Regions from separate parts of the Duganella sp. S19_KUP01_CR8 genome, predicted to be linked through region 3. Evidence: riboswitches for the same ligand, from Rfam matches in the RefSeq annotation. Region 3 holds a riboswitch; each other region holds the start of a gene.

Region 1 (5,329 bases), on a different contig from region 3:
TCGGCGGTGTGGCCGCTGGCCGGGGTCCAGCTCAGGCGCGCGGTCAGCGTGTTCTTCGGCACCAGCACCATCTCCTTGCCGTTGTTGACGCCTTCGGTGAACTTGGCGTCCACGTGCTGGTAGTGCGCGGTCAGGTTCCAGGCGGCGTTGATGCGCTGCTCGGCGTCGATCTCGAAGCCTTCGCGGCGGGTCGGCGCCAGGTTGGTGTTGGCGTAGATCGTCGGATCGAAGAAGATCTCGTTGCTCAGGTTGTGGCGGAACACGCGGCCGGTGATCTTCTGCGCGGCGGTGCCATAGCTGACGCCCAGTTCCAGATCGTGCGACTGCTGCGACAACAGTGGCTTGTTGTAGTTCGGCGTCAGCGAGTTCTCATCGGAGTTGGCGACACGATAGCTCTGGCCTGCCTTGCCATACACGGTCAGGTGAGTGACCGGCATGTAGCTCGCTTGCAGCTCCCATGCGTTCAGGCCTTGCGTCACTTTGTAGGCCTTGCTGCCAAAGCCGTTCAGCGGATCGCTGAAGTCCTTGTTGAAGATCTCGCGGCGCGCGCCGGCCGATACGCGGCCTTCATGGGCGGCGTCGAAACGCAGTTCGTCGCGGACGTACAGGGCTTTCGAATGCTGCGTCGCATCGGCCGCGGAGTACCGCGCACTGGTGGTGGCGGTGCGGTTCCAGACGGTCCAGTCGAAGCCGGCCACCAGCTCGTTCAGCAGGCCGCCGATCTCGCCCAGGCGGCGCACGCGCGGCGAGAACTGGGTTTGCTTGCTGTCGTAGGTGGCGATCGACGGCGGGCCGCCGAAGTTGTAAGCCGATTCCACCGTCTTCTTGCGGTACGACAGGTCGGCCGCCAGTTCGTAGGCGCCGATGCGGCGCTGGCCGAAGGCGGTGAAGCGGTCGCTATCGAGCTTGGCGTAATCGTCGGGGGTGCTGGCCTTGCGTGGATTGGCGTTGTACGCCTCCTCGCTCAACGAACCCGGGAGGCGCATGTCCTGGCGCGCGCCTTCGTAGCGGAAGCCTGCGCGGCCGGCGTTGTCGAACCACTGGGCGCCGCCGCTGAAGTGGGTGTGTTTGAACTCATTGTTGTCGCGGTAGTTGTCGGTGCGCTGGGTGTCCAGCGTGGCGTCGGCGGCGAAGCCGTCCCAGGCCTGGAAGCCGGACACGCGCGCTTCGCCGGCGCGGAACTGGCCGCCCTCGACGAACACGCTGCCGCGGCGGCTGTTCTTGACCGGGCGCTTGGTGACGATGTTGATCACGCCGCCGGTGGCGCCGTCGCCGTATAACACGCTGGCGCCGCCGCGCGTGATTTCGATGTGGTCCACGGTGTCGATCGGGATGGTCGACAGGATGGCGTTGCTCAGTTCATTTTCCGACAGGCGCACGCCATCCAGCACGATCACCATATTCTGGCTGCTGTTGGAGCCGAAGCCGCGCAGGTCCAGGCTGAAGTCCGGGCTGCCGTCCAGGCTTTGGCGGCCGTACACGCCGCCCACTTTGCGGATCGCGGTGTTGACGTCGTTGGCGCCGGAGCGCTGGATGTCTTCAGCGCTGATGACGATGGCCCCGATCGGCGTCAGCGCCGCGTTGGCGTCGAAACGCGAGCCGGTGATGACGATCGGCGCGAGCGCCTCGGATATCTGGGCGGCGGCGGGAACGGCGGCGGCAAAGCACAGGGAGACGGCGGCGGCCAGCAGGCGCGGTTGGAAGGCGGAGGATTGCATGTCAGGTCATTTTCAAAAGAGACATCCGCCCGCGTCCCCGCAGGCTGGAAGTGTACGGAAGCCACGCGGGCTTCCCCCAGTCTGGCCGATATCCGGGCTGGCAAGGCTGCAGCAGCCTTGCGTTACCGTTGCGGGGGCAGCACACCTTGGCCGTCGCGCTGTCTGCGCGGGCGGCCTTGTGTTTCCCGTTTAACTGCGCATGTGAGCACATGGGCAAGCACCAGAACCCCGGCATTATACGCGCGTGCCCCGGATCATTAACTTTTTAGATAGGACCTATCTACATTTCGTGCATTGATCGCAACGGCTACGGTCCTTATAGTGAGGTCATACTCAAACCGGAGCTTTCCATGACTGCATTGCCAACCTATTTCCTGTCCCACGGCGGCGGCCCGTGGCCGTTCATGATGGACCAGGTGGGCCATCTGTACGGCCAGCTGGACGCCTCGCTGCGCGACATTCCGCGCCAGCTCGGCGTGACGCCGAAGGCGGTGCTGGTGATTACCGCGCATTGGGAGGAGCGTGATTTCATGCTGTCGTCGTCGGCCAAACCGCCGATGATCTACGACTACGGCGGCTTCCCGCCACACACCTACGAGGTGCGGTACAGCGCGCCGGGTTCGCCGGAGCTGGCGGCGCAGGTCCAGCAGTTGCTCGATGCGGGCGGCTTCCCGGCGCAATTGGATGCGCAGCGCGGCTTCGACCACGGCACCTTCAGCGCCATGTACCCGATCTATCCGAATGCGGACGTGCCCATCGTGCAGCTGTCGCTCAAGCGCGGCCTCGATCCGTTGACGCATCTGGAAGTGGGCCGTTTGCTGGCGCCCTTGCGTGAGCAGGGGGTGCTGATCGTCGGCAGTGGGCTGAGTTACCACAACCTGCGCGCCTTCAACGCGCAGGGCGCGGCGGCCTCGCACGCCTTCGACGGCTGGCTGCGCGCGACCATGGCGCTGCCGCCGCAGGAACGCGCGGCGCAGCTATTGGAATGGGAACAGGCGCCGGCCGCGCGCATGGCGCATCCGCGCGAGGAGCATTTGCTGCCGTTGATGGTGGCCTTGGGCGCGGCGGAGAACGACGCGGCGGCCGTGCCCTACCACGAGGATGCGTTCATGGGATCGCTGGCCGTGACCAGCTTCCGTTTCGGCTAGTCGGGCTGCCACCCCGCAATGCGGACGCGGGGTCGGACCCCGTAGGGGGTCCGACCCCTGCTCGGCTCTGCGGGTTGGGTACTAGGTGCCGCGCTTGCCGTTGGCGTAGTCGGCGGCCTTGGCGGCGGCGATGGCGGCTTTCTCGGCGTTCTTGACGGCCATCTCGGCGTCGTGCACTTCCAGCCGGCCCTTGCGGCTGGCCGGCGTCTCCAGCGAGATGCGGCCCAGGATGCCGCTGCGGTAGTCGCCCAGGAAGGTATGCGAGGCCTTCTCGAAATCGAGGTCGCCACCCTTCTGGCGGAAGCCGCGCTTGGCCGCCACGCCCTCCACCACCGCGATGCCGTCGAAGCTCTCGATATCCTTGAAGCCGTAGCGCGCCACCAGCAGCTGCGGGTAGGTCTTCAGCATCTCGTCGGCCAGGAACACCGCCACTTCCTCCTCGATCAGCGCGTTCGAGCCGATCGCGTGGCTGGCGGCCAGCATCAAGCCGTCGCTCGGCAGCGCGATCTTCGGCCACAGCATGCCCGGCGTGTCGACCAGGATGGTGTTCTTGTCCAGGTAAAGCTTCTGCTGCTGCTTGGTCACCGCCGGCTCGTCGCCGACCTTGGCCACTTTGCGCTTGAGCAGCGCGTTCATCAGGGTCGACTTGCCGACGTTGGGGATCCCCATGATCATGATGCGCAGCGGCTTGGTCGGCACGCCGCGGTGCGGCGCCAGCTGCTTGGCCAGTTCCGGCACGCGGGTGACGTCGGCCGGCTTCTTGGTGGTCATCGCGAACGCGGTCACGCCTTCCTGCGCGTTGTAGTAGGCCACCCAGGCCGCCGTGGCGGCCGGATCGGCCAGGTCGATCTTGTTGAGGATCTTCAGGCACGGACGCTGGCGGAACTTGCGCAGCTCCTCCACCATCGGATTGGTGCTGGCCTCGGGCAGGCGGGCGTCGACCACCTCGATCACCAGATCGGTGTTCTCCATCTGCTCGGCCGCCTTTTTCTTGGCGGCGTTCATGTGCCCTGGGTACCATTGTATCGACATGCTCTGACCTTCAAAATCGTTCTGACAATCCGCTATTTTACCTGCTGGCTCGACTAGACTTCGGATATCATGAGGCGCCTTTCCCTTTTTCTGACCATATAAACAATATTCTTTCTCCATCGGAGTGCTGAAGATGAGCATAGCTGCACCGTCCAACCCCAAGGAAATCACCGTTCGCGGCATCATCCTGGGCGTACTGATCACGCTGGTCTTCACGGCGGCTCAGGTCTACCTCGGGCTGAAAGTGGGCCTGACTTTCGCCACCTCGATCCCGGCGGCGGTCATCTCGATGGCGCTGCTGAGCGCCTTCAAGGATGCCACCATCCAGGAAAACAACATCGTCCAGACCATCGCCTCGGCCGCCGGCACGCTGGCCTCGGTGATCTTCGTGCTGCCTGGCCTGCTGATGATAGGCTGGTGGGCCAAGGTGCCGTTCTGGCCGACCTTCGGCGCCTGCGCCATCGGCGGCGTGCTGGGCGTGATGTACACCATGCCGCTGCGCCGCGCGCTGGTGTCGCAGTCCGACCTGCCGTATCCCGAAGGCGTGGCCGCCGCTGAAGTGCTGAAGGTCGGCATGGCCTCGCGCGCCGGCGCCGCCGAAGGCAAGGCCGGTTTGTGGGCCGTGATCTGGGGCAGCGTCGCTTCCGCCGCATTCGCCGCATTCGCCGCCGTCAAGCTGATGGCCGGCGAAGTGGCGATCTATTTCCGCACCGGCTCAGGCGCCACCGGCATCGGCGCATCGAGCTCGCTGGCCCTGATCGGCGCCGGCCACCTGATGGGCATCACGGTCGGCATCGCGATGCTGGCCGGCCTGGTCATCGCCTGGGGCATCATGGTGCCTTTGATGACCTCCCTGAGCCCGGCCGCCGCCGGCGTCGATGCCAGCGCCCACGCGCTGGGCATCTGGTCCAAGGAAGTACGCATGATGGGCGCCGGCGTGATCGGCATGGCGGCGATCATCACCTTGGCCGGCCTGGCCAAGCCTATCTTCGGCGGCCTGAAGTCGGCGATGGAATCGGCCCGCAAGGCCAAGCTCAATGGCGGCGTGCTCGATCGCACCGAGCAGGATCTGCCGATCTTCGTGGTCGGCCTGGTCACGCTGCTGTCGATGGTGCCGGCCGGCTGGCTGCTGGCCAGCTTCCTGCAAGGCGGTCCGCTGGCGTCGCTGGCCTTCCCGCTGGTGGCGGTCGGCATCGGCTACATCCTGATCGCCGGCATGTTCGCCGCCGCCGTCTGCGGCTACATGGCGGGCCTGATCGGCTCCTCGAATTCGCCGGTGTCCGGCATCGCCATCCTGACCATCCTCGGCGCCGCGCTGAGCGTGGGCATGGTCGGCCGCAGCATCATGGGTCCTGAAGTGGCCCAGGCGCTGATTGCCTATGCGCTGTTCGTCACCACCGTGGTGCTGGCCGTGGCCGTGATCGGCAACGA
Region 2 (5,329 bases), on a different contig from region 3:
CCATGATGGCCGGCGCCATGTTGAAAGCGGCCGAGCTGCGCAAGGTGCTGCTGATCGACGGCTTCATCGTCACCAGCGCACTGCTGGTAGCGGCCCGCGTGCAGCCGGCCATCCTGGACTACTGCGTCTTCGCGCACTGCTCCGACGAAACCGGCCACCAGCAGATGCTTGATGCGCTGGGCGCGAAGCCGCTGCTGAATTTGGGCCTGCGCCTGGGCGAAGGCACCGGCTGCGCGCTGGCGCTGCCGCTGCTGCATGCGTCGGTCAATTTCCTGAACCAGATGGCCACGTTCGAATCGGCCCACGTCAGCGAAAAGTCCGAGTAAGCGCCGTGCACCAACTACGCCTGTTCTTCACCGCGCTCCAGTTCTTCACCCGCCTGCCGATTCCCACCTGGGTGGGTTTCGATCCTGCGTGGCTGAACCAGGCGTCACGGTACTTTCCGCTGGTCGGCGTGGTGGTCGCCGCCATCACGGCCGGCGTGTATGCGTTGACCGCATGGCTCCTCCCCGCTCCGGTCGCCGTGCTGCTGTCTACCGCCGCCGGCATCTACGCCACCGGCGCCTTCCATGAAGACGGCTTTGCCGACATGTGCGACGGCTTCGGCGGCGGCATGACGCCCGAGCGCGTACTGGAAATCATGAAGGACTCGCGCATCGGCGCATACGGCGCCATCGGCATAACCTGCCTGCTCGCCACCAAGGTCGTGACGCTGTCCATGCTGCCACCGATGGAGGCGATTGCAGCGCTGTTCGTCGCCCATCCGCTGTCGCGGCTAATGGCCACCTCGCTGATCTGGCGCCTCGACTACGCCCGCGCCGAAGGCAAGGCCAAACCGCTGGCGCAAAAGATGAGCGGCGCCGAATTCGCATTGGCCATCGCCAGCGCCGCCATTCCAGCGCTGGCGATGATCGCCTGCGGATGGCTGACGTGGACCGCGCTGGCTACGGGCGTCATCGCCGCCGCCATTGCCACCGTCTGGCTGGCCCGCAAATTCGTCCGCCGCATCGCCGGCTATACCGGCGACTGCCTCGGCGCGGTGCAGCAGCTGAGCGAAGTGGCGTTCTACCTGTGCGTACTGGCCAGCATGCGCCACGGCGCCCTGCCCTGGTAACGCCATGCGGCTCATACTGGTCCGCCATCCGCAACCGCTGATCGCCCCCGGCGTCTGCTACGGCCGCAGCGATCTCGCCGTGGCGCCCGACCAGTTGGCGCAAACGATGGCCACCTTGTCGGCCACACTCCCCCAAGGCCTCCCCCTATATAGCAGCCCGCTGCAGCGCTGCGCCATATTGGCGGCACAACTGGCGGCGCCGCTGCTATCCCCCGCACCGCTGCTGGATGCACGCATCGTGGAGATCGATTTTGGCGACTGGGAACTGCGCCCTTGGGACGATATCCCGCGCGCCGGCATCGACGCCTGGGCCGCGGACCTGGTCAACTACCACCCCGGCGGCGGCGAAAGCGTGCTGCAAATGGCCGACCGCATCGCCGCCTTTTACGCCGACCTCCAGCGCCAGCAGCGCGACGCCATCGTGATCTGCCACGCCGGCGCGATGCGCCTGCTGTCGGCCCGCCACGCAGGCCTGGCGCCCGCCGAGATGGCGCTGCAAGCCGCCCTCCATCCGCATCAAATCGCCTACGGCGCCACGCTGGTACTGCAAAACTAAACCGCCGCCCCATGACCGCCGCCGCACAAACCCGTATAATGACCGGGTTTTGGTGCTCGCGCGTCTGTCCAGATGCGCAGTTAAACGGGAAACACGAAGCTCCTGGTTCAATCGACCAAGGCCCACGTGTGCTGCCCCCGCAACGGTAAGCAAGTGTCGCAGCTGATGCGCGACAAACCTCCTCTGACAAACCACTGTGCTCTGCATGGGAAGGTGAGGTGGTCTAACTTGCCAGCCCGGATACCGGCCAAATCAGGTGGAAGCGAGCGATCGGGATGTGCGCGAACACGCGTCTCTCAATTCTCCGCTTTTGTTCAATCTGGCCCACGGGGACGTCGGCCGGTTGCTATTAACAGAAAAATTACATCATGACCCTTCGTATTTCCCGTCCCGCGGCCCTGACGTCGCTGGCGCTGGCAATGGCCGCCTCCTGCGCGCACGCAGAACCAATCGCGGGCACCGTGCTGGTCACCGCCACCCGCAGTCCGCAGGCCCTGGCCGACGTGATCAGCGATAGCATCACCATCAGCGCCGAACAGATCGCCGAATCCGGCGCCGGCTCCATCGTCGACCTGCTGCAACGCCAGCGCGGCATCGAGATCGCCCGCAACGGCGGCTCCGGCACCAATGCCACCGTGTTTATCCGCGGCGCCAACAGCAACCAGAACCTCGTGCTGGTCGACGGCGTGCGTATCGGCTCGTCGACCACCGGCGCCGCCAACTGGAGCGCCATTCCGCTGACCGCCATCGACCATATCGAGATCGTCTACGGCCCACTGAGCTCCCTGTACGGCGCCGACGCCATCGGCGGCGTGATCCAGATCTTCACCAAGAAGGGCCAGGGCGCGCCGGCGTTCACCGCCTTCGCCGGCTACGGCACCGACAACACCCGCGAAGGCGATGTATCCGTCTCCGGCGCCACCGGCGGTGAACACAGCATCAGCTATGCGATCAGCGCCGGCAAGGAAAAATCGGATGGCTTCTCGTCCACCCGTCCTGGCAGCCTCTCCTACAACGCCGACAAGGATGGCTATGACCGCGAAAATGCGGCAGGTCAAATCAGCCTGCGTCTGGCGGAAGGCCACGAAATCGGTACGCTACTCCTGCAGAGCAAACTCAAGTCCCAGTATGACAGCGGTTCCTCGTCCTACGATACACGCTCGAAGGCAAAGCTTGAAAACGCCGCCATCTACAGCAAGAACCAGATCCTGCCAGGCTGGGAAAGCCTGGTCCAGTATTCGCAGACCAAGGACGAAGGTGCCACCTACACCAGCGCCCTGGCATCGGGCTACTCGCAGATCAACACCAAGCAAAGCACCTTCACCTGGCAGAATGACGTCCAGATCGGCGCCGACGTGCTGCAACTGCTGTACGACCACCGCAAGGAAGAAGTCGAGACCAACGGCTTCAAATTGAACAATCCGCAGCGCACCACCAACTCCCTCGCGGCTTCGTACAACGCCCGGCGCGGCGACAACCTGTTCAACGCCAGCGTGCGCCGGGACAAATCGCTCTACGGCTCGAAGAACACCGGCTCGCTGGGCTATGGCTACAACTTCACGCAGGCGCTGCGCGCCACCGCCAGCTATGGCACCAGCTTCCGCGCGCCGACCTACAATGAACTGTACTATCCGTCCTACGGCAATCCCGCCAACAAACCGGAACTGGGCAAGAACGCCGAAATTGGCCTGCGCTACGACAGCGGCAACACCGCGCTGAACGCCAGCTATTACCGCAATCGCCTGACCGACCTGCTGGTGAACACCACGCCATGTCCGTTCTCCGGTGCGAAGAGCGGCTGCGCCTACAACGTCAACCACGCGCTGCTTGAAGGCCTGACCATGGGCGCAAGCCAGCAGTTGGGCCGCTTCAACCTGGCCGCCACCGTCGACCTGCAAGATCCAAAGGACGAAACCAGCAATAAACGCTTGCAGCGCCGCGCCAAAAAGCACGGCAACCTGATGGCCGACTACAGCGCTGGCGCATTAAAGGCCGGCGTGGAACTGGAATTGTCCGGCGACCGCTACGAAGACGCCGCCAACAGCAACCGCCTGGGCGGCTATGGCCTGGTCAATCTGTACGCGACCTACCACTTCAACCGCGACTGGTCGGCGCTGGTCCGCTGGAATAATATCGGCGACAAGCAGTACGACCTGGCGCGCAATTACGCCACGCCGATGTCCAAGCTGTTTGCCGGCATCCGCTACGGCTACAAGTAAGCAGTAATGGTGTAACCTGCCGGGCGTGGGGCGCATCCGCCGCGCGCCCGGCAGTCTCTCTTTTTTGAAAGCAGTGCATGCATTCTTTCTCCCGCAATCTGCGACAACGTGCCGCCGTCACCCTGATAGGGTTGGTGCTGTTCGCGTTTGCCAGCCTGGTCTTCTCGGGCATGACCGGCTCGGTCTCGATTCCCCTCTCCGATATTCCCGCAGCACTCAATGAACTGCTGCATGGCCAAAGCCAGACACTGGCTTCCACCCTGCTCGACCTGCGCCTGAGCCGCGCGCTGACCGCCTTCGTCACCGGCGCCGCCCTGTCGCTGGCGGGCGTGATGATGCAAGCGCTGTTGCGCAACCCGCTGGCCGACCCGTATGTACTCGGCATTTCAGCCGGCGCTTCCGTCGGCGCCCTGGCCGCACTGTTGTTCGGCTGCGCCATCTGGATGGTCGACGCTTCGGCCTTCGGCGGCGCGGTCGCCGTCTCGATGATGCTGTACCTGCTGGCCCGGCGCGACCTGCGCGGCGGCGCGGCGGCCGAAGGCGGCACTGCCCTGTTGCTGCTGACCGGCGTCATCCTGTCCTCCGCCTGCATGGCGATGGTGACGTTGATGCTCTCCATCGCGCCTGAAAGCCGTTTGCGCAGCATGGTGTTCTGGATGATCGGCGACCTGGCCGGTGCGCCGATGCGCGCGCTGCCCTGGATCGTGTTGGCCGGCGGCCTGGTATTCGCCCTGCGCAGCGCCCGTTCCATAAATGTGATGGCGCTGCACGCCGAAGCCGCCGCCACGCTGGGCATCCGCGTCGGCGCGTTGCGCAAAGGCCTGTTCTTCACATCCGGCCTGCTGACCGCCAGCGCCGTCACCAGCGCGGGCAGCGTCGGCTTCGTCGGCCTGATCGTGCCGCATGCCTGCCGCTTCGCCGTTGGCGCGGACCACCGCGCGCTGATCCCGGCGGCGGCGCTGGCCGGCGGCACTTTCCTGCTGCTGGCGGACACGCTGGCCCGCACCATCATCGCGCCGCAACAGCTGCCGGTGGGCGTGTTGACGGCACTGATCGGCGCGCCGGTCTTCCTGTACCAGCTGCACCGTTTGCGCAAATGATGATCAGCACCCACAACCTCTCCCTGAAAATCGGCCAGCGCCAGCTGATTACGGATCTGAACTGGCAGGTAGGCGACGGCGAATGCTGGAGCGTCATCGGCCGCAACGGCGCCGGCAAGAGCACCCTGCTGAAAACCCTGGCGGGCCTGCGCAACCCGGACGGCGGCTACGTCGCCATCCAGCAGCGCGAGCTGCCCGACTGGCCGCTGGCCGAACTGGCGCGCCAGCGCGCCTTCCTGGCGCAGAGCCGCAGCGACGCTTTCGCCTACAGCGTGATCGAAACCGTGCTGTCGGCGCGCCATCCCTATCACGGCAACCGCTATTGGGAAGGCAGCGACGA
Region 3 (5,329 bases):
ACGCGATGTATTCGTGCGACGGCGGCATGCTGACTTCATTGTGCAGCTTCTCCAGGTTCTGCTCCCACGCGCGACCTGGCTGCGGCGCCATCAGCACATTGCCGAAGCGGCGCGCCGGATAGACGAAGAACGGCTCGCCCTTGGCGTTGCGCCACAGGACAGGCGCGTTCTCCGGCTTGCCCCAGGATTTTTCTATCGACGTCCGCAGCGGCTGCGCCAGCGTGGCGAACCATTTCTGGTAGTCGGCCAGCGGCACCAGCAGCGCCTGGCCGCTTTCGGCCAGATGCTTCAGGCCCGCCATGTAGTCGCCCTTGGACTTGCCTGGGTAGTTACCCCACTGCTGGATTTCGCCTTGCAGCTCTTCCTGCGACGGCGGCAGCGCGGCGCCGGTCTGGTAGCCTTCCTGCTTCAGGCGCTGGACGATCTGCCACAGGCTCTCCGGCAGCACGTTCAGGTAGGCCGCGCCGATGGTCTCGGAACCATGCGGATAGTTAAAGTACAGCATGGCGATGCGTTTGTCGCCGTTGGCCTTCTGGCGCAAGGCCAGCCAGCTGGCGACGCGCTCGTTGAGGCGTTCGATGCGCTCGGGGATCGGCGTCTCCTCCACGTAGGCCAGGCCGGTCTGCGCATCGCTGATGCGTTCGCGGCTGGCGACCACGGTCGGCTGGATCAGGCCCGCCACCTCGGCGCCGGCCAACTGCCAGGTGCGTTCGATGATATCGAGGCCGATCTTCGATTCCTGCCACTGCGCCAGCGATTGCTGGCTCAAGGTGATGGCGTTGATCGCCGGGACGCCGATCTTGTCCAGCAGCGCGCCGGTGTTGGCGGTGCCGCCCACCTTCATGCCCAGCGCGACGATCAGCTCGACGCGGCTCTTGCCGTTTTCGTCCAGCAGGAAGCGCAGCGGCACGTCGTACGGATAGCCGAACACCGGCAGCACGTTGTAGCCGCTCGCTTCCAGCCGCGCGACGATAGCCGCCAGCGGCAGCGTTTGTCCCGCCACCAGGCTGGCGCGGTAGAACGGCACGGCGATCCACGGCGCGCCGGCCTTGTAGTTGGCGTAGCCTTGCAGGTACTGCTCGTAGCTGCTCGATGTGCGGTTGGCCGCCACGTCGTACAGGCCCACTTCCGGCATCGCATGCACCGGCGCGACGGCTAGCCTGGAACCAAAGTGGTTGCGCAGGATGTAGCGCAGCAGGTTGCCCATGTTCTCCACGCCGCCTTCGCTGTGGTAGGACTGTATGGTTTTATCGTCGCGCACACCCTGCTCGCGCAGGCTGTCGTCGATGGCGCCACCGACCGCGAACACCGGACGGCGCGCCTTCTGCAAGGCCTGCAGTTCGGCGACCAGCGCCACCATGGCCTGGCGGCCCTTGGTATTGACGATCGCCACATCGGCGCCGGTCAGGGCCGCGCGGTCGGCCGGCGTCATGCCGTTGGCGGGGATGATGCGCACGGCGACGTTCAGCTCCTTCAACTCGGCCTGCAGGCCGCGCACCGCCAGCACGGCGGGACGCGATTCGATATCGCCCAACATCAGCGCCAGCGTGCGCGGCGCCTGCGCCGAGTGCACATAGCCGCCGATGCACAGGGACGCCAGCAACAGCAGCAGCGCCCATAATTTTTTATTCCGGTACATACACGACCTTCCCGTCCGGCAGTTGATACGCGGTGCCCAGGCGTTTGCCGGAGCCCGACAGCGGCTTGTCGCTGACTTTGCTCACCTTGATTTCGGCGCCCTTCTTGGTCAGCACCTCGACATGACCGTCGGCGCTTTTCTTGGCGATGGTGACTTCGGAGTTCGGATCCAGCAGGTCCATCATGTTCCAGGCCGAGAACAGCGCCAGCATCATGGCGACGATGAAGACGATGCTGGCGTCGAACAGGTTGGCGACGCCCGCCAGCGGGTCTTCGTTATGCTCGCCGATGCGGCTGTAGCGGTGGCGGTTCATATAGCGCATCTCAGGCTCCCGCGCGCACCAGGTGCGGCTTGTGGTCTTGCGCCGCGAGGTGGGATTCGGCGGCGTAGGCGATCTCGGTCAGGTCGCTGCGCAGCCAGTGCTCGCGCACCAGGCTCAATACATAGGCGCTGACGCTGCACGCCAGGCCGACCACGGTGGCGGTGAAGGCGGTGGTCATCGACTCGGCCATCTTCGGCAAATTGCCCTGCGCGAGGCCGGCCAGCGAGATCCCCATCGGAATCAGGGTGCCCATCAGCCCCAGCGCCGGGCCGACGCGCACCACGAAGCGCACCCCGTCCAGGCGGCGCACGCCGTTGACGTCGGCGCGCTGCACCAGCCGCTCAAGGCGGGCGTCCAGTCCCGGCTCGCCTTCCTGCGCGGTCAGCACGGCGGCCATCTCCTGCCTGGCGGTGGCGACCAGCACGCGCACGCCGCGGCGGCGCTCCAGCCATTCGGCGCCGAAGGTGCCGAAGCACACCAGCATATGCAGCACCAACGCTGCGATCCCCAGCAGCACGGGCAGATACAGGATGGTGGAAATGGAGTACAGCAGTGTCTCGATGGAGTGCACGGCCGCGTCGGTGGGCAGGTTAAACATGGGCTGGTCCTGTAGGCAGAGAGGGGAAATCGGGGCGCAGGCGTACGCGAACGGCGCGTGCGCGAGGCACGGCCGCCAGTCGGCAAGGCCGTGGCGCGCAAAATCGATGCATAGATGTAGATCGAAACAGATGCAAGCCGCTCACTTCCCCGTGAGCGGATTGAACAGAAATGCCTGGGCACTTCCACCTGTCCTGGCCGGTATCCGGGCTGGCAAGCGACACCGCCTGACCTTCCCATGCGACTGCACAGTGGTTTGAAGAGGCGGATTTGTCGTCAACGACGACGCTTGTTTACCGTTGCGGGGGCAGCACATGTTGGCTGGCGTGGCCAGCTTCATGTTTCCCGTTTAACTGCGCGTCTGGACAGACGCGCGGGCACCAAAACCGGGCGATTATACTTAAAATCCGGGGTCAGGTCCCCCATTTATTCATCAGCTCGGTTGTTCAACCGAGCTGATGAATAAATGGGGGACCTGACCCCGGGTTTAACTGGCCAGAGTTTGGAGAATCGGGCAGTCGGGGCGATGATCGCCGTGGCAGCAGCCGGCCAGCGTTTGCAGGGTGTCGCGCATTTCGGTCAGCTCGGCGATGCGCTGGTTCAGCTCCGCCACGTGGCCCATGGCGATGGTCTTGACGTCGGCGCTGGCGCGCTCCTTGTTCTGCCACAGCGACAACAGGTCGCGGATCTGGTCCAGCGAAAAACCCAGCGAGCGTCCGCGCTTGACGAAGCGCAGCGCGTGCAGGTCGTTGTCGCCGTAGATGCGGTAGCCGGCGTCGCTGCGTTTGCCGGGCGGGATCAGGGCGATGCTTTCGTAGTAGCGGATCATCTTGGCCGAGACGCCGCTGGCGGCCGCCGCTTGTCCGATGTTCATGCTGTTCCTTTCAGGTGGTCCGGCTTCCAGCGGCGCAGCAGCAAGGCGTTGCTGATCACGCTGACGGAGCTGAGCGCCATCGCGGCGCCGGCAACCATGGGGTTGAGCAGGCCGAAGGCGGCCAGCGGTATGCCGACCAGGTTGTAGATGAAGGCCCAGAACAGGTTCTGGCGTATTTTGCTGTAGCTGCGGCGCGAGATCGAAATGGCGGCGGCCACCAGCGCCGGATCGCCGCGCATCAACGTGATGCCGGCGGCGTGCATGGCGACGTCGGTGCCGCTGGACATGGCGATGCCGACATCGGCGGCGGCCAGCGCGGGGGCGTCGTTGATGCCGTCGCCGACCATGGCGATGCAGGCGCCGCCGGTCTTCAGGCCGGCGACGGTGGCGGCTTTGTCGGCGGGGAGCATGTTGGCGATGATGCGGCCGATGCCCAGTTCCTTGCCGACGGCGTCGGCGCTGCCCTGGTTGTCGCCGGTGAGCAGGATGGTCTGGATGTGCATCGCATGCAGCGCTTGCAGCGCGGCGCGGGCTTGCGGTTTGATGCGGTCGCCGAAGGCCAGCAGGCCCAGTAGCTGCGCGGGCTGCGGCGCGCTTGAAGCGGCCAGCCAGGATATCGTCAGGCCTTGCCGCTCCAGTTCCGTGGCGCGGGCGCCCAGCGCATCCAGCGCCACGCCCTCCTCCCGCATCAGCCGCGTGCTGCCCAGGATCAGGCGCGCGCCGTCGACGATGGCCGCCACGCCGCGGCCGGGCAAGGCGGTGACGCCGGTGGCGCTTGGCGCGACGGAGGCTACGCCGCTGCCGGTGGCAGCATGCGCAGTGGCGTTGGCGACGCTAGCCGTGCTGGCACGCGCGGCGGCGGCTTCGGTGACTGCGCGGGCCAATGCATGTTCGCTGCCGCGCTGGATGGCGGCGGCCAGTTGCAGCAGCCGTCCTTCGTCGATGCCGGCCGACGCCAGCGGTTCCAGTGTCATCAGCGACGGCTTGCCCTCAGTTAGCGTGCCGGTCTTGTCGAAGGCCACGGTGGTGATGCGGTGCGCCAGCTCCAGCGCTTCCGCATCCTTGATCAGTATTCCGTAGCGCGCCGCCACGCCGGTGCCGGCCATGATCGCGGCCGGCGTCGCCAGCCCCAGCGCGCAAGGGCAGGCGATCACCATCACCGCCACCGCATTGATGATGGCCCGCTCGGCATCGCCGCTCGCCAGCCACCAGCCGGCGAAGGTCGCCACCGCCAGCACCAGCACCACCGGCACGAACACCGCGCTGACGCGGTCCACCAGATGCTGCACCGGCGCCTTGGCCGCCTGCGCGTCCTCCACCAGGCGGATGATGCGCGCCAGCGTGCTTTCTGCGCCCACCGCCGTCACCCGCACCAGCAACAAGCCTTCGCCGTTGATGGCGCCACCCGTCACATGGTCGCCGGCGTGGCGCGCCACGGGCAGGCTTTCGCCGGTGATGAGCGCCTCGTCGACATGGCTGGCGCCCTCCACCACTACGCCGTCCGCCGCCACCCGCTCGCCGGGCCGCACCACCACCAGCTCCCCCGGACGCACGTCGGCGATCGGCACTTCGATATCCTGCGCGCCGCGCCGCACCCGCGCCGACTCCGGCCGCAGCACCTGCAAGGCGCGGATGGCGGACGTGGTCTGGCGTTTGGCGCGCGCCTCCAGCCATTTGCCCAGCAAGATCAAGGTGATCACCACGGCCGACGCTTCAAAATACAGATGCGGCATGGCGGACGTCGACGCCAGCAGCTGATAGACGCTCAGGCCATACGCGGCGCTGGTGCCCAGCGCCACCAGCAGGTCCATATTGCCGCTGCGGGCGCGCAGCGCCAGCCAGCCGGCGCGATAGAAGCGGGCGCCGAGCCAGAACTGCACCGGCGTCGCCAGCAGCC

Evidence for each region. Region 3 has a riboswitch for cobalamin ahead of V6M89_RS14090 (MotA/TolQ/ExbB proton channel family protein). Riboswitches for the same ligand answer to the same signal wherever they lie in the genome.
Region 1: another riboswitch for cobalamin. It lies ahead of V6M89_RS19285 (TonB-dependent receptor); the one in region 3 lies ahead of V6M89_RS14090 (MotA/TolQ/ExbB proton channel family protein).
Region 2: another riboswitch for cobalamin. It lies ahead of V6M89_RS29610 (TonB-dependent receptor domain-containing protein); the one in region 3 lies ahead of V6M89_RS14090 (MotA/TolQ/ExbB proton channel family protein).

What each region holds. Positions count from the first base shown of each region.
Region 1 covers NZ_JAQQPR010000019.1:14,955-20,283, forward strand. The annotation lists gene V6M89_RS19285 (TonB-dependent receptor) at 1-1,718, opposite strand, end outside; cobalamin riboswitch at 1,785-1,958, opposite strand; gene V6M89_RS19290 (DODA-type extradiol aromatic ring-opening family dioxygenase) at 2,069-2,866, shown strand; gene ylqF (ribosome biogenesis GTPase YlqF) at 2,948-3,898, opposite strand; gene V6M89_RS19300 (OPT family oligopeptide transporter) at 4,032-5,329, shown strand, end outside.
Region 2 covers NZ_JAQQPR010000053.1:983-6,311, forward strand. The annotation lists gene cobT (nicotinate-nucleotide--dimethylbenzimidazole phosphoribosyltransferase) at 1-326, shown strand, start outside; gene V6M89_RS29600 (adenosylcobinamide-GDP ribazoletransferase) at 332-1,114, shown strand; gene V6M89_RS29605 (histidine phosphatase family protein) at 1,119-1,670, shown strand; cobalamin riboswitch at 1,704-1,936, shown strand; gene V6M89_RS29610 (TonB-dependent receptor domain-containing protein) at 2,039-3,889, shown strand; gene V6M89_RS29615 (FecCD family ABC transporter permease) at 3,967-4,989, shown strand; gene V6M89_RS29620 (ABC transporter ATP-binding protein) at 4,989-5,329, shown strand, end outside.
Region 3 covers NZ_JAQQPR010000012.1:118,838-124,166, forward strand. The annotation lists gene V6M89_RS14080 (cobaltochelatase subunit CobN) at 1-1,639, opposite strand, end outside; gene V6M89_RS14085 (DUF2149 domain-containing protein) at 1,626-1,961, opposite strand; gene V6M89_RS14090 (MotA/TolQ/ExbB proton channel family protein) at 1,963-2,559, opposite strand; cobalamin riboswitch at 2,738-2,958, opposite strand; gene cueR (Cu(I)-responsive transcriptional regulator) at 3,046-3,432, opposite strand; gene V6M89_RS14100 (heavy metal translocating P-type ATPase) at 3,429-5,329, opposite strand, start outside.